2 regions of the Bacillus songklensis genome follow, and region 2 is predicted to be linked to the other one. Evidence: riboswitches for the same ligand, from Rfam matches in the RefSeq annotation. Region 2 holds a riboswitch; the other holds the start of a gene.
What was found. Region 2 has a riboswitch for ZMP and ZTP ahead of ACFOU2_RS11690 (APC family permease). Riboswitches for the same ligand answer to the same signal wherever they lie in the genome.
Positions count from the first base shown of each region.

Region 1: linked by a shared signal. The riboswitch ahead of ACFOU2_RS19610 (phosphoglycerate dehydrogenase) and the one ahead of ACFOU2_RS11690 (APC family permease) in region 2 are both predicted to bind ZMP and ZTP.

Region 1 covers NZ_JBHRZT010000072.1:154,806-162,589, reverse strand. Annotated here, with positions in the region: gene ACFOU2_RS19630 (hypothetical protein) at 1-346, opposite strand, end outside; gene ACFOU2_RS19625 (hypothetical protein) at 433-714, opposite strand; gene ACFOU2_RS19620 (DUF3298 and DUF4163 domain-containing protein) at 674-1,294, opposite strand; gene ACFOU2_RS19615 (hypothetical protein) at 1,351-1,476, shown strand; gene ACFOU2_RS19610 (phosphoglycerate dehydrogenase) at 1,617-2,816, opposite strand; ZMP/ZTP riboswitch at 2,993-3,071, opposite strand; gene ACFOU2_RS19605 (SDR family NAD(P)-dependent oxidoreductase) at 3,237-3,977, opposite strand; gene ACFOU2_RS19600 (LysR family transcriptional regulator) at 4,102-4,950, shown strand; gene ACFOU2_RS19595 (hypothetical protein) at 5,177-5,302, opposite strand; gene ACFOU2_RS19590 (protein adenylyltransferase SelO) at 5,550-7,019, opposite strand; gene ACFOU2_RS19585 (hypothetical protein) at 7,597-7,784, opposite strand, start outside.
Region 2 covers NZ_JBHRZT010000052.1:80,884-88,667, reverse strand. Annotated here, with positions in the region: gene ACFOU2_RS11695 (cupin domain-containing protein) at 289-924, shown strand; gene ACFOU2_RS11690 (APC family permease) at 1,257-2,888, opposite strand; ZMP/ZTP riboswitch at 2,947-3,026, opposite strand; partial or broken gene ACFOU2_RS11685 (response regulator) at 3,354-3,542, shown strand; gene ACFOU2_RS11680 (S1C family serine protease) at 3,786-4,274, shown strand; partial or broken gene ACFOU2_RS11675 (glycosyltransferase) at 4,287-4,772, shown strand; gene ACFOU2_RS11670 (M50 family metallopeptidase) at 4,906-5,583, shown strand; gene ACFOU2_RS11665 (DNA alkylation repair protein) at 5,821-6,072, opposite strand; gene ACFOU2_RS11660 (DEAD/DEAH box helicase) at 6,172-7,784, shown strand, end outside.

The DNA.
Region 1 (7,784 bases), on a different contig from region 2:
GAATGACTTTGTCCTTAAACGAAACGCCGGTAAATTCATACAGTCCCTTAAGGTCATATTTTCCTTCAACCGTTTTCCATTCTAATTTTGTTTGCGTATTCGGTTCAAGTCCCGTAATTGTAAAATGAACAGTTGTCCCTACCTCTCCTTTTGTAGTGGAAAGTGTCATTTCACCTGGGAAAACAGCTTCCTTCTCTTGTTTTGGCTGATCACCTTTCTGATTACTTTCATTCAATTTATCTGTGGACTCCTTTGCTGCAGAGGTACTGCTGCAGCCAGTTATTACGAAAATGAGAACGAAGACTAAGAATAAAAAAAAGTTGTGTTTCTTATTTGTTTTATCCATGTTTTTGCTCCTTTGGAATAATGGGGCTCCCTGTAATTTCAAGAAACGAGGAGCTAATTTCTGCTCCTCATTCCCTACCTGGATTATTAATTGTCAGCGGCGCTATTCACGATGGTGAATTTATGATTTTCAGGTACCCACACATCGAGAACATGACCGTTTTTGTCATTCTCTTTTGCCTTGAATTTATAGTTGTACTCACCCGTAGGAAGATCTATGGCTGTTCTACCTTCTCCCTGTATATCTCCCTCAAAGTAGAGAGCACTTACCCAAAATGGTTTTTCTGTATTAGGGTCAGGAGATGGATGAAGCTTAATCTTTAGCTGTTTAATTATTAACAGCCATTCGTCCAAGCGGACCGTTTTCATCAATGATATCCTGTATATCAAATACAGAGATTGGAAACATTGGGAACCCAAAAACATATGGAGTGATTTCATATAGCTGAAAATAGATGACAAGAGCTTTATCCGCAATATAAAAGTCTTGATTAGGCCGAATGACTGTGAAGCCGTTGAGAAGTCGGATATCACGCTGCTTGATTTGCATATGAATTAAGGTTGAGAGTCTATTAACGTAATCACTTCCAGGCTTAAACAAGTCTTTAAGTTCACAAAACTTCCCTTTTTGCAGGTCAAACGTTAATGACTTGATATATGTCATTCCATGGGCGGCATGGTAATGATAAGTATAATTGGAGAGTGATAAGCTCAGAACTTGACGTTGATTGTTTTTAATTTCATACGATCCAATCATTTCTTCCACCGTTGTGGGCATATTCCCGACTTGTTGATTGATGAGCTGCTGTGTTTGATGGACAATTCTCCGATTTATTGACCTTTCCAATTCTTGATGTTCCATCCCGATTACTTGGGGATAAAAGACTGTTTTATCCGTCCCGCTGCTGATTTTAACGGTTTTAATGTTAACAGGAAACGAAATGGGCATATTTATCCACCCTCTACTATTTTTTCAATCATTGTATTCCCGGGATAAATTAATGTGTGCAAAAGGTAGAAGTAAAGCAGCATGGTACCATCACGATGATTAGTGATCTTATGACAGGGCAAAACAGTGAATTAGAAGGCTGTTATAAATTAATATCTGTGGAAAATGAATTCGGAGCTTAATTAATCGAAAATTATTTCAATCACTATCATTAAAAAGCCGAGGAACATAACAATTCCCCGGCTTTGTATAATACAATTTAAAATCGAATCCTGCCGCTTTATAGCAAGATGATACTGTTCAACTAATTTCACCTATTCAATTAAATAATACGAGCTGTAACGATGCCTTCGATTTGGCTGATTTTTTCCTCCAAACCAGGAATGATATCGCCGTTTACTTTATTGTCAATGTCAATCATCGTATACGCGTATCCCCCTCGGCTTCTGTTCACCATGTCGGCGATGTTCAAATGATAGCTTGATATAGCCGATGTGATCTGCCCAACCATGTTTGGAACGTTTTGGTGGAAAACGGCCACACGTCGCTTTCCTGTATAAGGAAGGGAAGCATTCGGGAAATTCACTGAGTTTTTGATGTTTCCAGTTTCTAAAAAGTCTTTCACCTGGCGAGCCGCCATAATGGCACAGTTTTCCTCTGACTCTTTTGTGGAGGCACCAAGATGCGGGATTGAAACGGTATTTTTCATTTTCAATACATTTTCATTCGGGAAGTCTGTAATATACTTACCGACTATTCCATCTTCAAGTGCCACTGCCATATCTATTTCATTCACAAGCTCACCGCGTGAGAAATTCAAAATATGAACGCCCGGCTTCATGATGCTAAATGTTTCTTGGTTAAACATTCCTCTCGTGTCATCGGTTAACGGGACGTGTACAGTAATATAATCTGATTCAGCAAACAACTGTTCAATCGTCATAGCGCGCTGTACATTGCGGGACAAGTTCCAAGCTGTATCGACAGAGATGAACGGGTCAAACCCGATCACGTCCATATCTAAATCAAGCGCATCATTCGCTACAAGCGCACCGATCGCACCTAAACCGATTACCCCCAGAGTTTTTCCTTTAATTTCTTTTCCAACAAATTGCTTCTTTCCCGCTTCTACAAGCTTTGGAATTTGTTCGCCTTCACCTTCTAACGTCTTTGTCCAGGCCACACCGTCAAAAAGGTTACGGGATGAAGCCATTAATGTGGTAAGAACCATTTCTTTTACAGCATTCGCATTAGCACCTGGAGTATTAAACACAACAATTCCTTGCTCTGTACATTTATCGACCGGAATATTATTGACACCCGCCCCGGCCCGGGCGATTGCTTTTAAATTATTGCCGAATTCCATTGTATGCATGTTAAAGCTGCGAACAACAATGGCATCAGGATTTTCACTATCATTGTCGATTGTAAAGTTATCCTTATTGAATACATTCAGCCCGCTTTCTGCAATATTATTTAACGTTTTGATTGTTTTCACTTTGTCTAAAATGATTGTGCTCATATTGTTCTCTCCTCTTTTTAGTTATGATCATTTTCAAATTCCTAAATTTAAAAGATGTTAAGCAAGGGAACTTGCCATCATTCAAATTTTGTAAAAACCTGTCTTTACTACAATAATAAAAGCAGTATGGGCTATCCCTCCTAATAAACAGAAAGAGGTAAGGGATATACTTCCCTTACCTCTGCCCAGGCGAACGGCTGCGACACTATGTGCTCCCTCACGGTTATCCGCGTTTCGCCAGTTACACATAGCCTTTTCATTTATTTTATATTATCAAATATTTCAGCAATCTTCAACCTCCATTTAAAGGTTATTCCATTTCAGTTCCTTTGGCTGAAGTATATAGTAGAATTTTCCTTTACTTATGGCAAGGTTCACCAATCATTTAATGGTAAATTAGTAAAAGGCTGTTACTACGTTTTAAAGAGTCTGTCCATTGTCTACTATAAATGTTTGTCCTGTTATGGAACTTTGAGTCATTTGAAAAATAATGGATTCCGCAATATCATTAGGTGTTGATATCCTCTTAAGAGGTATGTTGCCGGCAAGCTTATACATTTTCTCTTCATTACCAGCCCACCATCTTGTATCCACAGCCCCAGGTGCAATTGCATTAACTCTAATTTCCGGTGCTAAAGCAATCGCCAATGACCTTGTCATTGCATGTATGGCTGACTTGGTTGCAGCATATGGAATAGATGAACCTATTCCTGTCACTCCTGCAACGCTGCCCATGTTTATAATAACCCCTGATTCTTGTTGTTTCATGTAAGGAACGACTGCCTTTACACAATGAAACATACCTTTTACATTCACATCAAAAAGTTCGTTCCATATTCTATCTGTTACTGAGTTTAAATCGCCCATAGAGATTTGGGCGGTAATACTGGCATTGTTGACTAATCCATCGACTGTTCCATATAATTCAATCGTTTTAGATACCATTTTTATTACTTCTTCTTCCTTTGCAACGTCGGCTTTAAAAGAAAATGCTGCACCTCCTTGTTCTTTAATTTGTCTTACAACATCCTCTGCGTCATTTGCGGATTTATTATAATTTATAACGACTTTTGCACCTTCACTTGCTAATTTTAATGCCGTTGCTTTTCCTACTCCTGTTCCAGCACCAGTTATGATTATTGACTTATTAGCTAGTTCCATTTTTAATCACCCTTCCTTGCTTTATTTACTATTTTGATTATATTTTGAGGGATTAGAGCTGTATAATAGTTAGAAATTAGCGTGGTATCATTTTAAATGATATCAGAGGAGGCTATTGAACCTTATGGAGTCTCATGATTTATTCATCTTTAAACATGTTGCTGTATTGCGTTCTATCTCTAAAACTGCTGAGAAACTAGGATATGTACAACCAAATATCAGTCAAAGAATTAAAAATTTAGAGGAAGAATTAGGAGTTAGATTATTTAAGCGAAATAATAGAGGAGTAACGTTGACTCGCGATGGGGAAATTTTACTCGATTATGCTAACCGGATTCTCCAGTTAATGGATGAAGCAAAAATAAAAATCAATCCCGATAAATGGCAGGAACGTCTAGTAATTGGTGCCACACAAACGATCTCTGCCCTAAAGGTCCCTAGAATATTGTCATCTTTCCTTAGTGTTCATCATCAAATTAATGTGAAAGTGAGAACAGATACAACTAGTATGCTGCTGGAACAGGTTGTTTATGGAGAAATTGATGGCGCCTTTGTCACCGAACCATTTGATTATAGCGAATTAAAAACAGTTTACACAATTCCAGAAAAAGTAAGCCTTATTTCACCAAAGAATCATCCGGATAAGATGGAGTATGAACAAACGTTACTTGTAAATAGCAATCCTAATTGCATTTATAGAAAAACGCTTATTCATTTATCAAAAAAGAATTCTTGCAACCATTTACGTATCATTGAGTTTGATTCACTTGAGGCTATTTTACAATCTGTTAGTGATGGACTTGGTGTCAGTTTAGTACCTTCTGATGTTGCAAAACTTCAGAAGTATCAAAATGAATACAAGATATCAGAACTTCCAGAGCCTGTCCAAATAGACTTTGTCATAAAAAATAAGAATCAACAGCCCAAAGGTCTGAACAGTTTTATCAAGTTTCTACTAGAAGAAAAGTATTGAAAAAAATATATTTCGTTTACTTTTCTTCTCGCTGCTATCTTACTGTGAGAAGAATAATGTCTGGTTCATGATGCTTCCATTGTTCTCTGTATTGATGTGCAGACCACTGCAATTGTTAAATTAGAATTAGATGCTGAATTTTGTGAAGTGCGTGAAGACTTGTCGCCCGAACTTATCGAATGTCCACCGACAGATCCCCCGCCTCAATGTCCTGAGTTGTTTCCGATTATGAAAAGGTAATAAAAACTTTTGGGATCGCGGCTTCACGGTTTCTAACTTCCTCCTCAATCGCTGCCGCTTCCTTTGCTTTCAATTGCGAGACCATCGATAACCTGGAAGCTAGTGCATCCACTGTGTTTAAATCCTTGATTTCACTTTTGGCCTTGGCTGCCGTGAATGTGATCTGTTGTTCCTCAATCTTGGCAAGAAATGGTTCAAAGAGAGGTCGCTTTATTCCTGTAACTTATAGAAAGAAATCATAAACTAAAATAATGCTACCTCAAATAAAGGGGTAGCATTATCTTGTACGAATAGTAAACCATGACAAGACGGCAAGTTGTTTGAGAAAAGCAGAAAGAACCATCCCTCATACTTCTATATCATGTACCGCAATAAGTGCGGTAAGGACAGCTTGACGGCTCAGGCAATGCAGTGTACTCCTCCTGCTCCGGAGAGTGCGCGTAAGGATTTGAAAGAACACTAAGAAGACGCTCCATCACGCTGTAGTCTCCCTGTTCCACCGCGGCTTCCAGTGCTTCTTCTACCCGATGGTTCCGAGGGATGACCGCAGGATTGCTGTTTCGCATCAACTCACTTGAGGAGTCTTTTGATTGCTCCTGCCTGCTTAGTCTTGCCTGCCACTCCTCATTCCACTTCGTAAATTCCGGAGTCCCAAACAGAACCGTATCCTCCGGTTTATCAAAAGTTAATGCGCGGAAGGTATTGGTATAGTCGGCACGATACTTCTGCATCATATCATGGAGATCTTTAATAAGAGATACATCCTGTGTCTCTTCATTAAATATTCCCAGTTTTGCTCTCATTCCCGCGAGATAATTAGACTGAAATAACGTAGTAAAATCAGAAATCGCATCCTCGGCAATTTCGATGGCCTTATCTTGATCTTCATGCAGCAGCGGCAATAGAGCTTCAGCAAATCGCGCAAGATTCCACCCGCCAATAATCGGCTGATTGCCATAGGCATAGCGGCCTTGAGTGTCAATGGAACTGAATACCGTTGCCGGGTCATAGGTATCCATGAAGGCACAAGGACCATAATCAATCGTTTCTCCGCTAATGGTCATGTTATCGGTGTTCATCACCCCGTGGATAAAGCCAACCAGCTGCCATTTGGCAATGAGCGCGGCCTGGCGCTTAATCACTTCCTTAAGGAGCGAAAGATATCGGTTCTCATCCCCTTCAACGTCTGGAAAATGGCGCTTTAGGGCATAGTCAGCCAGAGTCCGGAGATCCTCAATTGTGCCCCAGTTTGCAGCGTATTGAAAGGTGCCGACGCGCAGATGACTTGCAGCCACGCGGGTCAAAATGGCACCAGGCAGAACGGTTTCGCGGATGACTGACTCACCGGTTGTCACCACTGCCAGACTGCGGGTGGTAGGAATGCCAAGCCCATGCATGCCTTCGCTGATGATGTATTCGCGCAGCATCGGTCCAAGTGCCGCCCGGCCATCGCCTCCGCGGGAGTATGGCGTTCTGCCTGGACCCTTAAGTTGAATATCAAACCGTTCACCTGAAGGGGTGATCTGTTCGCCAAGCAGCACAGCCCGGCCGTCTCCTAACATCGTAAAATGCCCGAATTGATGCCCCGCGTAGGCTTGGGCAAGAGGCTCTGCCCCTTCAGGAATCCGGTTGCCCGCAAACACCGCTGCGCCTTCTTCGCTTCGGAGTGCCTCGACGTTCAACCCCAGGGATGCTGCCAGCGGATCATTGAGAATGATCAGCTCCGGTGAGCGTACAGGGTGTGGGTTTTGAGCGGTAAAAAATACCTTCGGCAGACGGGCATAGCTGTTGTCAAAGTTCCATCCAGGTTCCTTTATTTCTTTTGTCATCATATCTCCTCCTTTTCTCCTTTTGTCTTTCTGTATCCTAGTTTTTTCTTTTGCATCAAACAAAAATCACAGGGATTCTATGATTTTTTTAGTTATCTACTTTCCGCACCGACACAAGGCAGTCCCTTTTTAATGTCTACTTCTGCCAATTTATTATACCCTTTCCACACAAAGATGGCACCCTTTAACCATTTTTTAGGTGTGTACTGAAATCAGAGACGTTAAGGCTCAAAATATGAAAGCGAATCTCCACCGCCATTACTCCTATATTCTTAACCGTGCGCTTCAACATTCCAGATAATGTGGAATGATTGGATTTGAGTCAATCAGTTGGATACAAAAAAGTGAGGATAATGCTGTCTTTCGAACTTGATCCTATGTTGCCCGTTCAACATTCAACATCAGGTCGGTTAATAGTATTACCCCTTCAACATTATCGACTGTAATATTAAGGACAATCTACAGGCACAAATGTTGCAGGGCAGTTTATCAGATGGACATCGGGAAGCAGGAACCTTACCGGGGCAAGAAGAAATATGATGTATCAAATTGCCATGTCCATGTCCATGTTCATTTCCTAACCCCTTGAGTTAATAGGATTTAACATAATGGCCAATTCAGAAAAAGGGCGGTCCCCTTTAGGACCGCTCCCTTGTACCATTCTGTATGAAATGTATTTTTCAAATTTGGCTAAGCATCTTTTTGAGTATGCTTCTTCCTCCTGATCATACTCACGATTTGCGATTCGGATTGCCTCTTCAACAC
Region 2 (7,784 bases):
ATAGTTATTTATCTTTTTATAGATATTTTATAATAATATAGGGAACTTTTGTTTTTAATTGTTGATCTACAATTGTATTTGGAGGTCCTATTACCACAGAGTCATTTATCGGAGCTAATTTTTTATTATTTCTCAAACTCAAGCCGTCCGTTGAACAAGAACCCATCTCTTCTATTACATATCATCTTCGAACTGCACGCCAATTAATCCTTAATCACTACGCACACCAGACTAATTATAAGTGCATAACATGCCTATAAAGTTAATGTAAAGAGGTGAAGAAAATTTATGGTTTCATATATAGATTACACATCTCCATCAACTCAATACACTTTTGATGTAAATAAAAGTCCCTTGTTTAAAAAAGATAACAACAACTATATTAACGTATTAGGTGTGAAACAGCTGAATACATTGGAAAATGTGTCTCTGCTAGACATTTTCCTAAGTGCCAATCATGTCGTAGAACCGCACTATCACCAAAATGCAGCCGAGCTAGTCTATTGTATCTCTGGTGCTGCTGCTGTATCGATGCTGAACCCGTTTACAAAACAAATTCTCAGTTACTCTATTACACCTGGAAAAGTAGCAAACATTCCACAAGGTTGGTGGCATTATGAAGTAGCTACAGTTGATAACACTCATCTTTTGGCAATTTTTGATGCACCAACTCCAGAAGTGATCTTAGGCTCTGACATCTTAAAATTTACTCCTGCAAATATCATGTCGCATACTTATTGCATCGATGAAAATCAATGGAAACAAGCAACTGCATCAGTTAAGCCCACAACATATATAGGTCCATACAAGAACTGCGATAGAGTAAAGGAAAAGATGCCTCATCAATATTTAAATCAATATTATCAACAGCTGCAATATATTCCGCAATACCAACAAATTTCTTACGTTCCTCAGTATCAGTAATATTGGGGCTAATAGATCAACAAATACAACTATCGGCATGGATTTTATCTCTCTTGTTCAACCTGCCCCGTTAGCCAGCCGTGCTTCTGACGCAGCATCACAGATTATGGAAGATGTTTCGTTCTTCCACATGATGAAGAATAGATAATGTAATAAAACAAATGATAAAAAGAGCCTGTATCGATGATTACTTGGTAATTAACGATACAGGCTTATAACCTCAATATCAAACTGTCGGTATATATTTAATTCTTGAGTCGCTCCTTTTCATGAACCATAAATATATATGCTTAAGTTCCACAGATTTTGTGCGGCAGAACAAAAGTATATAGCTACATAGCTTTGCTTACATCAGAAGTTTTTGCCTCTTTTTCTTTATCGGCTATCGATCTGTTGATTTGCTCAGCCTCTTGAGTGTATCCTGTTTTTATTCCGCTTCTCACACCCCAAAAATAGAACATAAGTGACAAACATGCAATGAGGAGCATATCCCAGCCATATGGAATCATATTTCTCCCTCCGAATTTTTCACTTCCGAGGTAAGAAATCAGGATCATACATAATAAATAGACAATCAACCAAATTCCTGAAAAAAATTGTTGTTTAAATCCACGCCAGTTGTTCTTTGCCTGATAATAAAAATATAATGGCAACCCAATAATCATAATGAATAATACTTCTCCTGTCAGCGGCCAACGAGCCCAATATAAAGTAAGAGATGCAAAAATAAATCCGCAAGGCGCAATGAAAGATGCCCCTTTAAGATAGAACGGCCGGTGGAAATGTTCAGCAGTACGCCGCAACGTCATGAGTGCGACAGGTCCCATTATATAAGAAATCAATGTTGCCACAGAAATAATTTCAGCCAGTACCCCCCAACCCCGAAACAAAAACAAAAAGAGAAAGCATATGCCTAAATTCAAAAACATCGCCGCACGCGGAACGCCATAAACAGGGTGGACAGTTCCGAAAACAGGAGGCAAATATCCGTTCTTTTGCATTCCATAAATCATCCGTGCTGTGGTGGCGGTATAAGTCGTTCCTGTACCGGACGGGGAAACAAATGCATCCGCATACAGCAAAATTGCCAGCCAATTGAAAGCAAGTGCAATCGCCAAATCGGCGAATGGAGAATTAAAGTTAAGGTGACTCCATCCTTTTACAAGCAGGAACGGGTCTACTGCACCAATAAAAGCAATTTGCAAAAGAACATATATGACAGTTGCGATGAGAATAGAACCAATGACTGCAATTGGAATAGAACGGTTTGGTGTTTTGGCTTCACCGGCCATATTTACCGGACTTTGAAATCCGTTAAAAGCAAAGACAATTCCAGAGGTTGCGACAGCCGTTAATACACTTGCCCAACCGTATGGAGCCACACCGTTTGTGCTTGTAAAATTCTCTCCGTGGAAACCTGCAAATAGTAAAGCGCCGGCTGCGATGCCTGGAATAATAAGCTTAAATACTGTAATGGATGAATTGGCTTTTGCAAAAAGATTAACAGTCCAATAATTTAAGAAAAAATATACTAGAAGCAGCATAGATGCGATAAGTAAACCTTTGAATGTCAATACATTATTTTTTACGAGTGAATGTGTCCAATTTGCCCATTCCCAAGGCCATGTACTCATATATTGAACGGAAGCGATCGCTTCAACAGGAATAGTGGAAGCGATCGCGATCCAGTTTGCCCACGCTGCCAGAAATCCAACAAATGAGCCGTGTGAATATTGAGGATACTTTACCATTCCTCCGGCTTCTGGAAACATGGTGCCAAGCTCTGCATAAGACAAAGCAATCAATAAGATAACCGCCATACCGATAATCCAAGAAAAGATAGCTGCCGGGCCGGCAATTTGTGCAGCTTTCCAGGCTCCAAATAACCATCCTGAGCCAATGATGGAACCAAGACCAGTCATAGTTAGGGCAAAAGTTCCCATTTTTCTCTGCATATTATTCATGCATATCTACTCCTTTTTTTAAAATTAGGAAAATAAAAAGCACTTGATTAAAAAATCAAGTGCTTGCCCAGGCGCGCGGCTCATGAACCTATATGCTCCCTCATGGTACTCCATGTTGCGCCAGTTACATATAGGATTAATATTTGTGTGATATATCATTTGTTAGTATATAATATTATTTCGCAATTAACAATATTTTATGAAAAATAACATGATTTTACTTGTGAAATCTAAAAAGTGTTATTTAAAAAATGTTTGCATTCAACCAATCGTTATATTGAAATAAATGAAACATAATGCCAAGAAGATGTGTTTGATATTCATGCAGAAGTAAATCACACCTCTGCTTTTTCTTATTTCTCAATGTATGAATAAAAAACTTGTTATTCCCTGATTGATTTTCACCGTTTTTTCATTTTTGAAGATTAAAGTAACAAAGGTACAGGCATGTATATACCGCACGATGACGTGTTAATTCTGGATTGGATGATGCCCAACGGAGACGGAGTGGAAGTATGCCGGCGCTTGCGCAAAGAGGGGTATTCGGGAGCGATTCTTATGTTGACAGCAAAAGATGCCGTTGAAGACCGTATAGAAGGGTTGGATTCGGGAGCGGATGATTATCTCGTCAAACCGTTTGAAATTGATGAGCTGCGTCCACCCCCGGAGCGTCATGAAATTCATCTCATGATAGCCGGCCGTCCAATTTTCTACAAAGGTCAATTCATCGGAATGCTTTATATCGGAAAAGATATTTCATTTGCTTATCGACTATTCAAGTTGCTTCTGATGATTCTGGTGGGATTAGCCGTTCTATTTTTCGGGGTGCCCTGTTTATTAGTTATTTGATGTCGAAAAAGGCGATGATTCCCATTACCCGGGCATTTGCCAGACAACGTGAAATTTGATTTTCGGCCTCCCGTGGAAAAAGCGATTCAATCGGTTGGATCGCTGGCCGCATCGAAGCAAATTAATCTAAAAAGAATTGACGCACAAATCGTCGGTGCCGACCCGTTAACAGACTTAGCTGTATTAAAAATAGATAGCCAGTATGTGACACCGATTGTAGAAGACCTATTACAATACGGCGAAGTAAAAAGACCGTACCTTGGTGTAGGGCTGCAAAATATTAGCGACTTGTCCCAATACATTCAGCAAGGACAGTTAAGTCTGCCCGAGGATCTAACAGAAGGAGTGATCATTACAACTGTAGAGCCATCTTCACCTGCAGCAGAGGCCGGACTTCAAGTAAAGGATGTAATTATATCTATCAATGGCACTAAAGTAAGCACTGTCGGCGAATTAAGAAAATATCTTTATACTCAGACAAAAATCGGAGACGAAATTAAAATGGGACTTTATCGCAACGGGATTTGGAGGGTCTGACCCTGCTTTGCACGCTTGATTGACCGCAAGGTGTGCGGTCAATTAGTGAACATGAAGGAAAGAAGCCGCTTTGTCCGCGGGCTTGTCAGCTGGGTGGGGTTTAAACAAACCGCCATTGAATACGAGCGGGACGAACGCCTGGCGGGAGAGACGAAGTATCCGCTCAAGAAGATGCTCCATTTCTCGATGGATGGGATTACTTCTTTCTCCTATAAGCCGTTAAAAATGGCGAGTCTCTTAGGCGTCCTTCTTTCATTTGCAAGTGTAATCTGGATGTTCGTTGTTTTGTACCTGAAACTATTTACCGACTCGACCGTCACCGGCTGGTCTTCCCTTCTAATGACTATGCTTTTCTTTAATGGGGTGGTTCTCATTATGCTGGGAGTGATCGGTGAGTATATCGGAAGAATTTATGATGAAGCAAAGGGTCGTCCGTTATATATTCTTCAGGACAGCCATAGGGTCGAACGAGAGAGTGAAAAGGTATCTCGTTATGTCCAATATCTTTTAGCGCAGGTTTGTTCTTATGCAGCCGGCATGGTGAACAGCTATGTAAGGAACAAGTTAGTAGACACATTTAAATTAGCTCTTAAAAAATGTATAATGTAAAAAACTCAAAGGAGAATAAACAGTGGAAAGTATTACGCTCATATATGTATATATGGCTATAGCATTGGTTATCAGCCGGATACCTGTTCTAGGAGTTTATATTGCCCTTTGCAACACGCTGCTTCACGAGGTGTTTCATGTAATTTGTGCGGCTTGTTTAAGCGGAAGGATAGCACACAAAATTTCATTACACAGTGATGCTTCAGGGCTAGCGATAACAAGGATCAATTCTCGGTTTGCGAGAGTGCTGGTATTTTATGCTGGTTATACAGGCTCTTCATTAACGGCGATAGGATTGTTTTATTTAGTGGAAAAAGGTTATTTTAATATAATTATTTATTTTTTCATCACTCTGGCAATCATTTCTGTATTATTATGGGTACGCAATTTTTATGGTTTTTTCTGGGCGATTTCTTTTATTTCTTTATTGGGTTTTATTACTTATAAAAAGTATGAAATAGTTATGATGCATACAAGTATCTTCTTATCGTCAGTTGTACTCCTTCAATCTATCTTTACTGCCTTTACGGTGTTTAAACTAAGTTTCATTCAACGCAAAGATGCCGGAGACGCCACAAATCTTGCGCAAGCGACTTTTATTCCGGCACCGGTTTGGGGGACTGTATTCTTTGGTCAATCACTCTATGCCGGGTACTTTATCTTGAACTACCTACCACTTAATTTTCTAACGAAAATTTGAAGTGGGAGTCTTCTCGCCTAAAATGATAAACGGATTACTTGATCGGGGAGGCAAAGGAGTTGATTGCCAAAAGGACCCGGCAGGCTGGACTGGCGGTGGACCGTGGAGAAGAATCTATGGCACATATTTTGATAGACTACATTATCCAGGAAAAAACAGATACCTTCTGGTGTCTGTTTTTTCGTGGGAATGGGTTATGAAAACCAATATAGCGTTCATTTGATAAGCAAGTTTTCTTTATTGCAGCCTGTTATGTTCTGCATGTTTGATAAACATTCTTTCGTCCTCTACTAATCCGCAGGTGGCACACTGAACGCGGCGTTCAGGTCCACGGTATGGGGTATGGAACGGGTCCAAGTTGTCGTTTGTGTACTCTTCCATAATATCACCGGTACGCGGATCCATTTTTACGGGCTTTGCCACTTGTTCAATAATATTGAAACGTGAGCGATTCGTCTTACAGTTTGGACATAAGTAAGCATTTGGCATGCCGAACACCTCCTGTATGTTACCTTTTCCAATTTAAACAAAAACATACGGTTTGAAAACGAACGTTTATTCGTTAAAATAGAAGCTAGGTGATGTTGAATGAAGATACGGAAAAATGTACAGGAAGTTATGAACGTTTTAAAAGAAAATCCTGATTATAACGAAAATATTATCCATTGGCATACAATCGAACCGAAAGAAGCAAAAAACGTTCCGTTTCCTTCTTTTATGGATGAACGGTTAAAACGGGCATTGGAAAAACGGGGGATCGGCTCCCTTTATACCCATCAGGAAACAGCCTTTTTAACTGCTTACAAAGGACGAAGTTTTGTGGCGGTCACCCCGACAGCATCAGGGAAAACGTTGTGCTATAACTTGCCTGTCCTGCAAACGATTTTAGACAATCAACAGGCGCGGGCCCTCTATTTATTCCCGACCAAAGCGCTGGCACAGGACCAAAAGAGTGAAATCAATGAAATTATTGAAGAAATGGGAGCAGCGATCAACAGCTATACATATGACGGGGACACGCCGGCAAACATCCGGCAAAAAGTCAGACAAGCCGGTCATGTTGTCATCACAAACCCGGATATGCTGCACTCGGCGATTTTACCCCATCATACAAAATGGGTCTCGCTCTTTGAAAATCTAAAATATGTCGTCATAGACGAGTTGCATACGTACCGGGGAGTGTTCGGCAGTCATGCAGCAAACGTCATTCGCCGTTTAAAGCGCATTTGCGCCTACTATGGAAGCAACCCGACTTTTATATGTACGTCTGCTACCATTGCGAATCCGAAAGAGCTGGCGGAACAACTGACCGGGGAAAAAATGGTATTGATCGATAATAATGGTGCTCCATCCGGCCGGAAGCATTTCATTTTCTATAATCCGCCCATTGTGAATAAACCCCTTAATATTCGTCGCAGTGCAACATTAGAGGTTCGAAAACTGGCGAGCGAATTTTTGAAAAACAAAATTCAAACGATCGTTTTTGCCCGCAGCCGGGTACGGGTTGAAATCATTTTGACGTATTTACAAGAGTTAGTGAAAAACGAGTTATCAGCCAAATCCATCCGCGGCTATCGAGGCGGTTATTTGCCGAAGCAGCGACGTGAAATTGAAAGAGGTTTGCGCAGCGGAGACATTTATGGGGTCGTGAGCACAAATGCACTGGAGCTTGGAGTCGACATCGGCCAATTGCAAGTGTGCATTATGACGGGTTATCCGGGAAGTATTGCGAGCGCCTGGCAGCAAGCGGGACGAGCCGGAAGAAGACATGGAGAAGCAGTAATTGTGATGGTCGCAAGCTCAGGGCCTCTCGATCAGTACATGATTCAGCATCCGGATTATTTCTTTAACCGCAATCCGGAAACCGCACGCATCAATCCTGATAACCTGGTGATTCTGGTCGATCATGTGAAATGTGCGGCATATGAACTTCCATTTAAAAAAGGCGACATGTTTGGAAATGTGGATGTGGAAGACGTGCTTGAATTTTTAACAGAAGAACGCGTTCTTCACCTGAGTGGAGAAAAATGGTACTGGATGAACGATTCATTTCCGGCCCATAATATTAGCCTGCGTTCTGCTTCGCAAGAAAATGTCGTCATTATTGATCAATCCGATGTAGCGAATGTGAAAGTAATCGGAGAGATGGATCGTTTCAGCGCAATGACACTTTTACATGAAGAAGCGATTTATTTGCATCA